2 regions of the Bradyrhizobium sp. USDA 4538 genome follow, and region 1 is predicted to be linked to the other one. Evidence: predicted binding sites of a transcription regulator. Region 1 holds the regulator's gene; the other holds the start of a gene.
The links. Region 1 encodes LexA, which represses DNA repair genes until DNA is damaged. Its sites were predicted from a motif close to TGTTCNNNNTGTGTTCNG; they were not measured.

Region 1 (7,338 bases):
GGCGGGGCATCCGATCAAGAAATGGGCCGCGGCGGCCGCGCTGGTCGCCGCGGCGTTCTATCTGTTGCTGTCGGGCGCGGAGGTCGCGACGCAACGGTCGTTCTTCATGACCGCCGTGGTGCTGCTCGCCGTGATCGTCGACCGCCGCGCGATCACCTTCCGGACGCTGGCGGTGGCGGCGCTGATCGTGCTCGCGATCGCGCCGGAGGCGCTGGTGCATCCCAGTTTCCAGATGTCGTTCGCCGCGACGCTCGGGCTGGTGGCGCTGGTGCAGATCGGGCTGCCGAACCTGCTGGCGTCGCCCGACCATTCGGCGACCGCGCGCGTCGCGCTGTGGGGCGGGCGCGAGCTCACGATGCCTGATGCTGGCCTCGCTGGTGGCGGGGCTGGCGACGACGCCCTATGCCGCATTCCATTTCCACCGCGTGACGCCCTACGGGCTGCTTGCGAACCTTGCGGCGATGCCTGTCGTCTCGGCGGTCGTGATGCCGGCCGGCCTGCTCGGGCTCGTCGCCATGCCGGTCGGCTTCGACGGACTGTTCTGGGCGATCATGGGTCTTGGCATCGACTGGATGATCCTGGTGACGCAATGGGTCGCCGCACTCCCGGGCGCGGTCGGCCGCATGGCGGCGTTCGGCATCGGGCCGCTGATCGCAGCGAGCGCCGGCATCATCCTGCTCGGGCTGCTGCGCACGCCGCTGCGCTGGTCAGGCGCGGTGCTGCTGCTGGTGGCCTCGGTCTGGGCGCTCAGGGTGCCGCAGCCGGACGTGCTGATCTCGGGCGACGGCCGCAACGTCGCGGTGCGTGGCGGTGACGGGTGGCTGCATCTGATGCACAGCGCCAAGGATGCATTTTTGGTCAAGGAGTGGCTGGCGGCGGACGCCGACGCGCGCACCGCCACCGATGCGTCGCTCGGCGAGGGCGTCTCGTGCGATGCCGGCGGCTGCGTGACCCAGGGACCCGGCGGCGTCTTCGTCGCGCTGGCGACCCGGCCGGAGGCGCTGGCGGACGACTGCGAGCGCGCAGCCCTGATCGTGACGGCGCGGCCGGCGCCGCAGGGCTGCGCGGCATCGGTGATCGATGCCGAGCGGCTGCGCCGCCACGGCGCGCTGGTGCTGCGAAGGATCAGGGACGGCTACGCCGTCGATGCGGTCAAGCCCGGCGGGATCGACCGGCCGTGGTCGCCGGCAGTTCCCGGCGACGGCGAGAGCGAAACGACGCTGCGCGCGCCCGCCGCCGCGCCGCGGCCTGCGGTGGATGCGACGCCGGCCGAGACCGATCTGCAGGGCGATGATTAGCCGTGGTCCGGCGAGGGGCCGCTCGGCAGCTCGAACAGGCCGAGATGGTATTCGTCGGAGTCGGGGCCGGCGTCGGGCTTCTTGACGAGGGTGAAGGAAGCCTCGGGAAATTGCTCCCAGACTTTCAGGTCGTCGGCCGTTACCGTCAGCCAACCGAACCGGAACATGTAGCGGCCCGGTTCCGTGACGCGTCCAGCCTTTTGCCATGTGACCTTATCGACCACCGCGCACGTCCTCCGTGCCCGATGATGCGCCAAGGCGCCGGCCGACGCAAATCTCCTTCTGCGCCCCGGAAGCGGGAGTCCGGGGTCGCCCGAAATTGCTTAGGTCATCCGCCGCCGAACAGCTCATTCCGCGGCGACGATGCGCTCAACCCAAAAACAGCGTTGCGAATGCGGAGGGCCGCCGCTCCACAACCTTCGGCTTCTGCTCGACCGGCGGATGCAGCGCCGGCAATTGCAGCACGCTAACGCGCTGTCCCTCGACCAGCTGGGTCACCAGCACATGGCTGCCGTCGGGGAATTCGACCGCGTCATGATGCCGATCAGGCACGTCGGGCTCGACTTCGTTGAACACGCCGACGCGATAGTTCAGCGTCTTGGTCCAGATCCAGCGGCTGTCGTAGCGAACGTTCTCGGCGAAAGCGAGCTCGGTGCCCGGCAGCATGCAGACCGCGACAGTGGGGTCATTCTCCGAAGCAAAGCCGCGGGTCGACGTGCCGCGGAACGTCGTCGTGATCAGCGTCTCTCCGACAATGGCGGGGCGCGATGCCACGGCGTGCAGACTATAGTCACACATCGGATGGCTCCTCATTTCGAGGTAGCGACCCGTGCCTCTCCTTGAGGCATTAGGGCCTCTACCAGAGTGGACGATAGCGAACGAGCGTCTGCTCGTTTCTGGGCGATTGTACGACTGGTCCGAGATCGCTCCGATCACAAACACGCGACGCTGCGCGAGAGGTATCGGAGCGCATCGGGCAGGCCGTACGCTACACTATCATGCAAGGAACGATCCGACGTGTTGCTCGTTCCCGGCCGCCGCAAGTATTTGCAATTCAGTATTTGCGATAAAGGCCGATCAGCTTGCCCTGGATGCGGACCCGGTTCGGCGGCAGGATGCGCACTTCATAGGCGGTGTTGGCCGGCTCGAGCGCGATCGATGCGCCGCGGCGGCGGAAGCGCTTCAGGGTGGCTTCCTCCTCGTCGATCAGCGCCACCACGATGTCGCCGGTATTGGCGACGTCGTTGCGCTGGATCAGCGCCATGTCGCCGTCGAGGATGCCGGCATCGACCATCGAGTCGCCGCGCACCTCGAGCGCATAGTGCTCGCCGGCACCGAGCATGTCGGGCGGCACGCTGATGGTGTGGCTGCGGGTCTGCAGCGCCTCGATCGGCGTACCGGCGGCGATCCGGCCCATCACGGGGACCGCGACCGGACGGTTGCCGTCGTCCTCGGCAATCGGCGGCGTGCTGGCGCGCCGGCCGAGGGTGCCTTCGATGACGCTGGGCGTGAAGCCGCGGCGGCCGTTGCCGCCGCCGGCCGAGAGTTCGGGCAGCTTGATGACCTCGATGGCGCGGGCGCGGTTCGGCAGGCGGCGGATGAAGCCGCGCTCCTCCAGCGCAGTGATCAGGCGGTGGATACCGGACTTCGAGCGCAGGTCGAGCGCATCCTTCATCTCGTCGAAGGAGGGCGGTACGCCGGCCTCTTTCAGACGTTCATTGATGAAACGCAGTAGTTCGTACTGTTTGCGCGTGAGCATCTCGAGTATTCCCCCGGTTGATAGCGTCGTTCGATTCCGAGACTCTTCTGGTGGGGCCTGCAGGCCGGGCCTGACCTCAGGAGCATGTGCTCGATGCACCTGCTTCCACGCGGCTTCCCGATTGTAGACACCAGTACTCGAAACAAATCATGAACGGACACTATATGTTCGATATGTGTTCCGCAACCACTTAATTTCCGGTGAACGTGTCGGGCAACGCACAATCGGCGGGGCGCGAAAACCCTATTCGGGCAGTGTCAGGATCTCGCATTCGCTGCCTTCGACGGCCGCCGCCGCGAACGGCGGGCGCACGAGAAGTGCCCGTGCCGCAGCGAGATTCCCGAGCAGCGACGAGTCCTGCTGCGTCACCGGCGTTGCGATCAGCGTGCCGTCCTCGCGCGCTTCGAGACGCGCACGCAGATAGTCCTCGCGCTGGTCGTTGGCTGCGAGGTCGCGGCCGAGCAGGGCGCTCGCGCGGCGATGATGAATCACTTTCCGGCCGCTCAGCGCCCGAATCAACGGCACCAGGAACAGGAAGGCGCAGACATAGGACGACACCGGATTGCCGGGCAGACCGATCACCCGCATCGCGCCGAGCCGGCCATGCATCATCGGCTTGCCGGGCCGCATCGCAATCCGCCAGAACGCCATCTCGACGCCCTCGGCTTCCAGCGACCGCTTGACGAGATCGTGGTCGCCGACCGAGGCGCCGCCTGTCGTGATGAGGACATCGGCGCCGGCCTCGCGTGCCCGGCGGATGCCCGCCGTGGTCGCCTCTACCGTGTCGGCGGCAACGCCGAGGTCGACGGTCTCGGCGCCTTCGGCGCGCGCCAGCGCTCGCAGCGCGTAGCCGTTGGAATAGACGATCTGGCCGGGACCGGGCTGCGAGCCCGGCATCACCAGCTCGTCGCCGGTCGCCAGCACCGCGACCTTCGGGCGGCGGCGCACCGCAAGTTCCGGATAGTTCATGGCGGCCGCCAGCGACAGCGCGCGGTCGGACAGGCGGCTGCCGCCGGCGAGCAGCACCTCGCCCTCACGGAAGTCGACCCCAGCCGGGCGGATGTGCCGCCCGACGCTGGCGGCCTCCGTGATCGTGATGTGGTCGCCGTCGACGGCGGTGTCCTCCTGGATGATCACCGCGTCGGCGCCATTGGGGATCACGCCGCCGGTGAAGATCCGCACCGCCTCGCCGGCGCCGACCGTCCGCTCGAACGGCCGGCCGGCGGCGACTTCGCCGATCACCTTGAGCCGGGCCTTTAGATCAGCCGCATCGGCGGCGCGCACCGCATAGCCGTCCATCGCCGACATCGGCTGCGGCGGCTGGGTGCGGAGCGCCGCGAGGTCGTGCGCAAGCGTGCGGTGGTAGGCGGCATCGAGCGCGACCATCTCCTCCGGCAGCGGTTCGGCGCCGGCGAGGACGGCGGACAGGGCATCGGCAACCGGCATCAGGGCCACGCTCAGAGCTCCTCAATTCTTAATGTTCAAATTCCAAGTGCGGTCAAAGCCCTTGCCACGTCATCCGTCGACGTCACGTGGATAGCATGAAGGCCGCGCGCCCGCGCACCTTCGATATTGGCGGCCAGGTCGTCGAAGAACAGGATCCGCGACGCCGGCACGCCGATGGCTTTTACCACATGATCGTAGGCCTCGGCGTCGGGTTTGCGGAAGCCGATGCTCGAGGACAGGAAGACGTTGCGGAAATGGCTGAGCAGCTCGGCATGGGTGACCGAGAAATGCGCGACATGGGCCGGATTGGTGTTGGAGAAGGCGTAGAGCGGCATCCGCTTGGCGGCCGCCGCGAGCAGCGGGGCGATGCCCGGCATCTCGCCGGTGAAGATCGCGTTCCAGCCTTCGAGGAACTGGGCGTCCGTGATGTTGATGCCGAGCGTCCGGCGCAGATTCTCGAAGAATGCCGCGTCGTCGATCCGGCCGATCTCATGATGCTTGAAACTGTCGTCGACGACAAAGCGCGTGGCGAGCTCGGCGGGCGCACAGCCGGCATGCTGCGCCCAGTGCGCCATCACCTTGTCAAAGTTGATGTCGAGCACGACGCGGCCGATATCGAACAGCAGCACGTCGACGGAGTTGGGAGAGAATTGCGAGGTCATTGCGTGAAACCGTGTACGAGAATTGCGGGCAGGCGGCAATGTCCTCGATTTCAGTGACCGGTGTGTGGATTGTGCGTGGCGTTGCATTCATCGCGAGACTGTTCCCGCGCACACCGTCGTCCCGGCGAAGGCCGGGACCCATAACCACAGGGTTGGGTTGTTGAGAGGAAGCTGTGGCCCCAGCGTCGCGCAACAATTGAGATTTGGGGTAATGGCTCCCGGCCTTCGCCGGGACGACGGCGGGTGTCGTCGCTTGTGCGTCAAACATCCGCATTCTCGCGACATGATCTGTCCGAGCCTTGCTCTTTTCACCCTATATTTTTGCTGCGGGGCTTGGCTTGCCGCGTCGGGCAACTCAGTGGCACGCACGCACGAGCTTTCAGCGCACCAAGCGACTTGATGCTTGCCGCGGCCTGACGCCCGCGGTGGCTTGGTGCCCGCCGGACGTAGCTCTCACAGCCTGGACAGTGCCAAGCCGAGGTAACCGATCAGCGCACCGGTGCTGAGAATGATGACGACGAGCGCCTGTTCCGAGCGTGCTTGCAAGGTTTTCCGGGTCACGGCGTTGGACGCTCCGTCTTCGAGATCATGCGGTCCAACGAACAGCATCAATTTCCGTTCCGGTCCTTCCCCCGGGAACCTTCACGACCTGCCGAGTGACGCGACGAATGCGGAACAGGAATGCGGGTCGGCCGCCTATGAGGGCGGTGCGATCCCCGGAACGGGGAAAGCGCGGCACATCTCGACGCTGTTCGACCTCAGTCGCTTGACGACCGCTGCATCTCCCTTCGACCGGAGGGATTCCGCAGTGAGTTCGGCGATCAGGCGCATTTCGGGCTCGCCCATGCCGCGCGTGGTCGCCGCCGGCGTCCCGAGGCGGATGCCGCTCGGCCTGAGCGGCGGCCGCGGATCGTCGGGAATGATCTGCTTGTTTGCGGTGATCCCGACGGCGTCGAGAATGTTCTCGGCCGCGCCGCCGTCCAGGCCGACGCTGGCCACCGTATCCACAACCATCATGTGATTGTCGGTTCCGCCGGTGATCAACGTCATGCCGCGTTCCATCAACGCTTCGGCCAGGACCTTCGCGTTGCGCATGACCAGTCTTGCATAGGCCTGAAAATCGGACGTCGATGCCTTCTTCAGCGTGACCGCGGTTCCGGCCACAACGTTCATGTGCGGACCTCCCTGCAGTCCCGGAAACACCGACGCGTCGATCTTGCCGGCGAACTCCCGGCGACAGAGAACGATGCCGCCGCGCGGCCCGCGAAGCGTCTTGTGCGATGTCGTCGTCATCACGTCGAAACCCGCATCGAGCGGATTGCGCAAGGCGTTGCCGGCGATCAGGCCGCCGTAATGGCTGACGTCGGCCATGGTCAGCGCACCCACCTCATCGGCAATGCTCTTGAAGGACGCATAATCCAGATCGCGCGGATAAGAGCTGTAGCCGCACAGCACCAGCTTCGGACGGACGTGCCGGGCCATGGCGCGGAGCTCATCGAAATCGATGGCGCCGCCGTTTGACGGCTGCGTCTTGTAGCGGGCGAAGTTGAAGAGCCGCCCCATGTGCGACACCGGCGCGCCATGGGTGAGATGGCCGCCGTGTGACAGGTCCATCGCCAAGATCGTATCGCCGGGCTGCAGCAGGCCGAGATACACGGCCTGGTTCATTGGCGACCCGGACAGAGGCTGAACGTTGGCATGTTCGGCGCGAAACAGCGCGCAAGCGCGCTGTCGGGCAAGGTTCTCTATCTGGTCGGTAAATTCCTGGCCGCCGTAATAGCGGCGTCCCGGATAGCCCTCGGAATACTTGTTGGTGAACACCGATCCGAGCAGCTCGAGCACCTCGGGATAGGTGTAGTTCTCCGACGGAATCAGCTCGACGCCGTCTTGCTGGCGGCGCTCTTCGCCCTCGAGCGCAAGGGCAACTTCCGAATCGTTGAGATGGAGTTCATTGCGGAATGACGGCATGGTCCGGGCTCCCTAAGACGCTGGATCATCAGCTGAACGGGTTGCCCAGGCGAACGGCGTTGGAACCCTTCGCGCTTCACCGTGGTCAATTCCACGTAAGCTCGCCAGTCGCGCGAGGGACGAATGAGCCTGCGAGGCTCATCGCGAGCAGAAGGCTATCCAATCCCCGGCGGGCTCGCAAGGGTTGGTTGCTGGCGCCGCCGCG
Region 2 (7,338 bases), 3.5 Mb from region 1:
CCCTCACGGTCTTCGAGACGATGCGGCGTACCGCGTCGAATCGCATTCGTGTAGGACGGCTTGTTTGCACACTAATAGTTGGAAGAGATCGTGGCGTTTTGCATGCGCCTCATGCGCTCGTGATGATGCGCAGTGATGTTGTGATTAACGGGCGCGACGAGCCGCTTTTGCCTTTATTTATAGGCATTCTTGGTTGGTCAGGCGCGGGCGTTAAGCGTTTCTTCACTCGCTTAGAAGGCGTCAACATAGATTCACGCAGTGACAACCGATGACACCGCTGTCATTGGCAGCAGATGACAATGATGGCTCCGTCATTGCGAGGAGCGCAGCAACGACGCAATCCATCTCTCAATGCCGATTGCGATGGATTGTTTTGCTTCACGCGTGATTACACAAAGAAGAATCTACTTGCGTCTCGTCGTGTACGCGCGTCGGTCGGACCGATTCACCTGTCAGACGGCGGGAGAGGGGGGTGTGCGTGCGATGCGCCCCTCTCAGAGGAGGCAGGACGCGGTGCTCGTACTCGCGAGTTGGGGCGTCGAGGAAGAGGAATATTTTCTTCGCGGGGCTGGGCAGGGTCGCGTTGAAACGGGCCGTTGGCGGACGGACATGTTGCTGGTCGCCTTAGGTAACGGCGAAATGCACGGCAGGATTCCAAGCCCACTTTTGCGAATCGATCCGATGCTGCTCGTTCGACGAGTCCGTCAGTAGCCCACGGTGATAGCTAGCTCTGAATACCTGCCTCGCGACCCCGAAGACCCGGAGATAACACTTGGACGCTCAAGCGTGTGCGGAGTGCCAATACCAGCATAGAGCTCGGCGATGCTCGGATGGTTGGCGTTTGTAACGAGGCATTTTGCTCCCCGCTCTGCGGCAGCACGTACCTCATCTCGCAGCCGGATCTGATCCTTCCACGTGAATATCTTTTGATTGTACTTCACAAAGCCGTTTGTGTTGTGGAGCACTGTGTAGGGAGGATCTTCGGACTGTCCAGCCCGAAGAAAGATAGGTCTCAACTTCGGTAGGGCCGACTTTCTTTTGTAGCAATCGCGGTTTGCGTCGCTTGTACTCAGAGATGCGCTCGTGCTTCTCGCTGACAAGGGTCCCCAGGACGGGAAGATCCTTAGGGCTGGCACCAACTACCTCCGGTCGATCTCTTCTCGCGCTTGTTGCACGCCTACCCCTCGCCATGCGAGCTAACCTCCTGATTCTGCTTTGTGCTACTGCTCGCAATCTCCGGTTGGATGTCAATACAACCTTCTTGGGTGGAGGCGCGAAGCGTTGATGGCGCGGTGCAAAACTCGAGACGGGTTGCTACTCGCCAAGCGCTTGACTGAGGCTCGGCCAAAACAAAAACGGCCGGGTCATCGACCCGGCCGTTCCAAAACTCTCCGCGAATTCCGCTCTCGCGTTTCGCTCAGCTCGCCTTCTTCACCGGCGCCGGCTTGCCGACCTTCTTCTCGATCGCGCGCTTCAGGTCGAGGGCGCGGGGCGAGAGCACGTCGGCCTTGGCCTTGAGCAGGTAGGCGTCGAGGCCGCCATTGTGGTCGACGCTCTTCAGCGCGTTGGTCGAGACGCGCAGGCGCACGTTGCGGCCGAGCGCTTCGGAGATGAAGGTGATGTTGGCCAGGTTCGGCAGGAAGCGCCGCTTGGTCTTGATGTTCGAGTGGCTCACCTTGTGGCCCGTCTGGGGGCCCTTGGCCGTCAGTTCGCAGCGCCGGGACATCTTACAAAATCCTTATTGCATCCCCGCCGCTCGAAGGGCGTGCAATCACACGGCCCGCGCGGGGGTTTTGAATTCGCGTCCATTTTCCAGGAACCGCGGGTGTATAGGGGGAGAATACCCGAGCGTCAAGATTATATCGCCGCATGCGGGGCACCGGAATTGCCGGTTCATAAGGTCTTCCAGCCACTTAACGGCGGATATGGCAACCATATAAAGGGCGTATTCGGCTGCAAGTCTAGGTTCCATACAAGATGCGCCTTGTTGTCCGGCCGAATTGAACGCCGAAATGGACAACGGATAGAGCGCCGATAGCAGGACCGTCAGGTAGGTTAAGTGACCACCGCCATTGCCATTTTGCCCCCGCTCGGCCGGCTGCTCGGCCTGTGCGCGGGCGCATTGCTGCTGTTCTGCGCCGAGCGTGCGAGCGCGCAGGGGCGGCTCGACGCCCAGTATGAGGCGACGCTCGCCGGTATCCCGGTCGGCAAGGGCAGCTGGACCATCGAAGTCGGCGACGACAGCTTCTCCGCCTCGGCCCAGGGCGGCACCGCGGGCCTCTTGAAGGCGTTTTCCGGCGGCTCCGGCGCGGGCGCCTCGCAGGGCCGCGTCGTCAACGGCGCGCTGGCCGCCTCGTCCTATACCGCGACCACCACCACCTCGAAGAAGTCGGAGACGATCCGGATGGTGCTGGCCAATGGCGGCATCAAGGAATCCGCGATCGAGCCGGAGCCGCCGGTCGATCCCGACCGCCTGCCGGTGACCGATGCGCAGAAGAAGAACGTGTTCGATCCGATGACCGGCTCGTTCCTGCGCGCACCCGGCAATGCCGAATTGATGAGCCCGGATATCTGCCGCAGCGGCGCCGGCATCTTCGACGGCCGCATGCGCTATGACCTCAAGCTCGATTTCAAGCGGGTCGAGATCGTCAAGGCCGAGCGCGGCTATCACGGCCCGGCGCTGGTCTGCGCGCTCTATTTCGTGCCGATCTCGGGCTACATCCCGGATCGGCCCGTGATCAAATATCTCGCCGCCCAGCGCAACATCGAGATCGCCTTCGTGCCGATCGCCGGCACTCGCCTCCTGGTGCCGTTCCGCATGACGATCCCGACCCCGCTCGGCCAGGCCATGCTGGAAGCCACCTCGTTCGTCACCACAGCCGCGCCGCCGCGCGTGGCGAAGACGCAGTAGATCGTGCCGTCATTCCGGGGCGATGCGGAAGCATCGAACCCGGAATCTCGAGATTCCGGGTTCGCGCTGCGCGCCCCCCGGAATGACGGGGCACTCAGCGTGCGGGGCATGCAACGAACGTCACCGGAATCCAGTTGACTCTTGTCCGCTTCTGATTCGACTCGGACGCCCCTGGAACTTAAGGAATTCAGTCCGCATATCCTGTGCTTGTGGAGCCCTCTCAAACTTGATCTAGTGCCGCCGCCGTCAGCCTACCCGAGATGTTGCGGTGAACGTTTCGAGCCCGGAATGGAGTCAGCGATTCGGCCGCGATTCGTTCTAGAGTCGTTCCAGAGCTTAAGGGAGGCGCGGAAAGCGTCGCATTGTGAGACAGATTTCGCCGCAGATGGTGTCGATGATCGATCAGTTTCCGGATTTCAGCGTCATTGCGAGGAGCGAAGCGACGAAGCAATCCACTATCGCGGCAAGCGGTCCGAATGGATTGCTTCAGCGGAGCCTGTCATCGGGCGCGCATTCGCGCGACCCGTTGGCTCGCAATGACGGCTAACAGCGGCGCATCGACCAAAAGAAACAACCTGCAAAATATGGTTTTCTCAACTTCGTTCGGAAATGACCGCGTGCCCGGTGCAGGCGTCACCGCGGTGCTCGGGCCGACCAACACCGGCAAGACGCATCTGGCCATCGAGCGCATGCTGGCGCATTCGTCCGGCCTGATCGGGCTGCCGCTGCGGCTCTTGGCGCGCGAGGTCTACAACAAGATCGCGGATCGTGCCGGCGTCGACAATGTCGCGCTGGTCACGGGCGAGGAGAAGATCAAGCCGAAGGCGCCGCGCTTCTGGGTCTCGACCGTCGAGGCGATGCCGCGTGATCTCGATGTGTCGTTTCTCGCGGTCGACGAGATCCAGATCGCGGCCGATCTCGAGCGCGGGCATGTGTTCACCGATCGCATCCTCAATCGCCGCGGCCGCGACGAGACGCTGCTGCTCGGCGCGGCGACGATGCGGCCGATGATCGAGCGGCTGTTGCCGGGTGCCTCGATCATTACGCGGCCGCGGCTGTCGCAGCTCGAATTCGCCGGCGACCGCAAGATCACGCGGCAGCCGCGCAGAACGGCGATCGTCGCGTTCTCCGCCGACGAAGTCTACGCGATCGCCGAATTGATCCGCCGTCAGCATGGCGGCGCGGCCGTGGTGCTTGGCTCCCTGTCGCCACGCACGCGCAATGCGCAGGTCGCGATGTTCCAGAACGGCGACGTCGATTATCTCGTCGCCACCGACGCGGTCGGCATGGGGCTCAATCTCGACGTCGATCACGTCGCCTTCGCTTCCGACCGCAAGTATGACGGCTATCAGTTCCGCCGGCTGACGCCGGCCGAATTCGCGCAGATCGCCGGCCGCGCCGGCCGCGCGACGCGCAACGGCACCTTCGGCACCACCGGGCGCTGCGCGCCGTTCGAGCCGGAGCTCGTCAACGCGCTGCAGAACCACACCTTCGATGCCGTCAAGGTGCTGCAATGGCGCAACGCGAAGTTGGACTTCGCCTCGCTCGGCGCGTTGCAGGTGTCGCTGGCGCTGTCGCCCAATCATGAGGCACTGACGCGGGCCCCGGTGGCCGAGGACCTGCGCGTGCTCGAGCATGTCGCGCGCGACGCCGAGGTGCGCAATCTCGCGCATGGGGCGGCCGCGGTGGAGCGGCTGTGGGAGGCCTGCCAGGTTCCGGACTACCGAAAGCTGTCGCCGGCCGCCCATGCCGAACTCGTGACCACGCTGTATAGCTTCCTGATGCAAAAGGGGCGTATCCCTGACGCATGGTTTGCCGCCCAGGTCGACCAGGCCAACCGGACCGACGGCGATATCGACACGCTATCGGGCCGGATCGCGCAGATCAGGACCTGGACCTTTGTTGCCAACCGGCCGGACTGGCTCTACGACCCGGACCACTGGCAGGGGATCACGCGCGAGCTCGAAAATAAATTATCCGATGCGCTGCATGAACGGCTCACGGAGCGTTTCGTTGACAGGCGGACCAGTGTATTGATGCGCCGCCTGCGGGAGAACTCAGTTTTGAATACGGAAATTGGCAAGACCGGTGAAGTGATCGTGGAAGGCCACGTGATCGGCCGGCTCGATGGTTTCACCTTCGCACCTGATGCGGCCGAGGCCGGCAGCGACGCCAAGGCGCTGCAAGCCGCCGCCCAGCAGGTGCTGGCGCGCGAGATCGATGCGCGTGCCGAGAAACTGGGCGCCGCCCCCGACGAGCAGTTCGTGCTGACCTCCGACGGCACCATCCGCTGGACCGGCGATGCGGTCGCCAAGCTGGTGTCCGCCGAGGACGCGCTGCATCCGCGGCTGCGCATCATCTCCGACGAGCGGCTGACCGGCGCCTCGCGCGAAGCGGTGCAGACCCGGCTCGATCTCTGGCTCAAGACGCATATCGAAAAGCTGCTCGGGCCGCTGTTCGAACTGTCCAAGGCCGAGGACCTGCAGGGCATCGCCCGCGGCATCGCCTTCCAGCTGGTCGAGGCGCTCGGCGTGCTCGAACGCGCGAAGATCGCGGCCGAGATGAAGGATCTCGACCAGCCCTCGCGCGCGGCCCTGCGCAAATACGGCGTGCGGTTCGGCGCCTACCACATCTATTTCCCGCAGCTCTTGAAGCCCGCGGCGCGCTCGCTGGCCTCGCTGCTGTGGGCCGAGAAGCAGAGCAATGCCGACATGGCGGCGCTGTCGAATGTGCAGCATCTGGCCTCCAGCGGCCGCACCTCGTTCCCGGTCGACAAGGCGTTGCCGCGCGATGCCTATCGCGTGCTCGGCTATCGCCAGTGCGGCGAGCGCGCGGTGCGCGTCGACATCCTGGAGCGGCTCGCCGACCTGATCCGCCCCGCTCTGGCCTGGCGCGAGACCTCGCCGGGCGAGAAGCCCGCGGGCGCGTTCGACGGCCGCGGCTTTGTCGTGACGCAGGCGATGACCTCGCTGACCGGCTCCGCGGGCGAGGATTTTGCCTCGATCCTGCGCGCGCTCGGCTACCGCATGGACCGCCGTCCGCCGCTGCCGCCGAAGCCCGTCGAGGCCGCGCCGGCCGAGACCACGGAGGCCGTAGCCGAGACCACGGAGGCCGTGGCCGAGACCACCGAGACGGTCGCCGCCGAGACGCCGCCAGTCGAGGCGACCTCTGAGGCCGCCGTGGATGCGCCGGTTGGTGCCACCGCCGAGGTTGTGGCCGAAGCGCCGGAGGCCGCCACGGATCAGCCAGTGTCGGGCGATCCCGCACCGTCGGCCGCGCTGCTGCCCGATGTCGGCTTTGCCGAGGTGGTGTCCAGCGAGGCGACGCCGGTCGTCGTCGAGACCAAGCCCGAGCCGGCGGCAGAAGCTGCCGCGGAGCCCGCCGCTGTCGCCGAAGAGCCCGCTGCTGAGGCGCCCGCTTCGGAAGCGGTATCCGAGTCCGCGCCTGCCGTGGAAGCCACTGCAGAGACGCCCTCCGAGACCGCCACTGAGGCGGCCGCGGAGACCGCGAGTGCTGAGGCAGCACCAGCTGAAGCCACTGCCGCCGCCGCGGAGACGCCGGCCGAGCCGCAGCTGGTCGAAGTCTGGCGTCCCGGTGGCCGCTCCGACGAGCGCCGTCCGCATCATCGCGGCCACGATCGGAACCGCGGCCGTCACCAGGGCAAGCCCGCCGAGGGCGCCCAGGCCGCCGAAGGCGGCGGTGAGGGGGGCAACAGCAAGCGCGAGCAGCATCGCCGTCCGCGCCGTCACCAGGATTTCCGCGCGCCGCGTCCGGGCGCGCCCGCGGATCCGGCTGCGGCCCCCGCCGAAGGCGCGCAGGCCCGCGACAACAGGGACGACAAGGGTCAGCGCCGCGAGCGCTTCGAAGGCAAGGGTCGCGACCGCGACAACGAGCGTCGCCGCGACAACAAGTTCGGCGGCGACCGCAAGGGCGAGCGCGGCGATCGTGATCGCGGCGGCCGCGATTTCGGCAAGGGCGGCCGCGACAAGCGCGAGGGCGGCCCGTCGCATCGGCCCTACGCCTCGAGCGCGCCGCGCGAGCGCGACCGGCCGATCGATCCGAATTCGCCATTCGCCAAGCTCGCTGCCCTGAAAGAGCAGCTCGCAGGCCGGAAGGAATAGTCCAACCCTTGGTTTAACGCTTGGTCTAGTTTGGATCGACAGCGCCTCGACAAATGGCTGTGGCATGCGCGCCTGGTGAAGGCCCGCACCAGCGCCGCTGAACTCGTCGTATCGGGTCATGTCCGGATCAACGGCGCGCGTGAGAAATCGCCGGGCCATGCGGTGAAGGCGGGTGATGTCGTCACCGTCGCGCTCGACAACAGCGTCCGCGTGCTCAAGGTGATCGGCTTTGCCGAGCGGCGCGGCGATGCCAGTTCGGCGCGGGTGCTGTACGAGGATTTGCAGGCCGGCAATTTGCAGGCCGGT

Region 2: J2R78_RS18875 (helicase-related protein) is a predicted target of LexA. The motif match lies at 3,226-3,243, and genes of this name have one in related genera.

What each region holds. Positions count from the first base shown of each region.
Region 1 covers NZ_JALJZE010000001.1:7,715,609-7,722,946, forward strand. The annotation lists partial or broken gene J2R78_RS35435 (ComEC/Rec2 family competence protein) at 1-1,298, shown strand, start outside; gene J2R78_RS35440 (hypothetical protein) at 1,295-1,522, opposite strand; gene J2R78_RS35445 (hypothetical protein) at 1,668-2,096, opposite strand; gene lexA (transcriptional repressor LexA) at 2,353-3,057, opposite strand; gene glp (gephyrin-like molybdotransferase Glp) at 3,301-4,512, opposite strand; gene J2R78_RS35460 (HAD family phosphatase) at 4,539-5,165, opposite strand; gene J2R78_RS35465 (hypothetical protein) at 5,619-5,774, opposite strand; gene glyA (serine hydroxymethyltransferase) at 5,862-7,133, opposite strand; ZMP/ZTP riboswitch at 7,170-7,255, opposite strand.
Region 2 covers NZ_JALJZE010000001.1:4,191,084-4,198,421, forward strand. The annotation lists gene J2R78_RS18860 (DNA adenine methylase) at 705-1,136, opposite strand; gene rpmB (50S ribosomal protein L28) at 1,418-1,726, opposite strand; gene J2R78_RS18870 (DUF3108 domain-containing protein) at 2,081-2,911, shown strand; gene J2R78_RS18875 (helicase-related protein) at 3,496-7,032, shown strand; gene J2R78_RS18880 (RNA-binding S4 domain-containing protein) at 7,063-7,338, shown strand, end outside.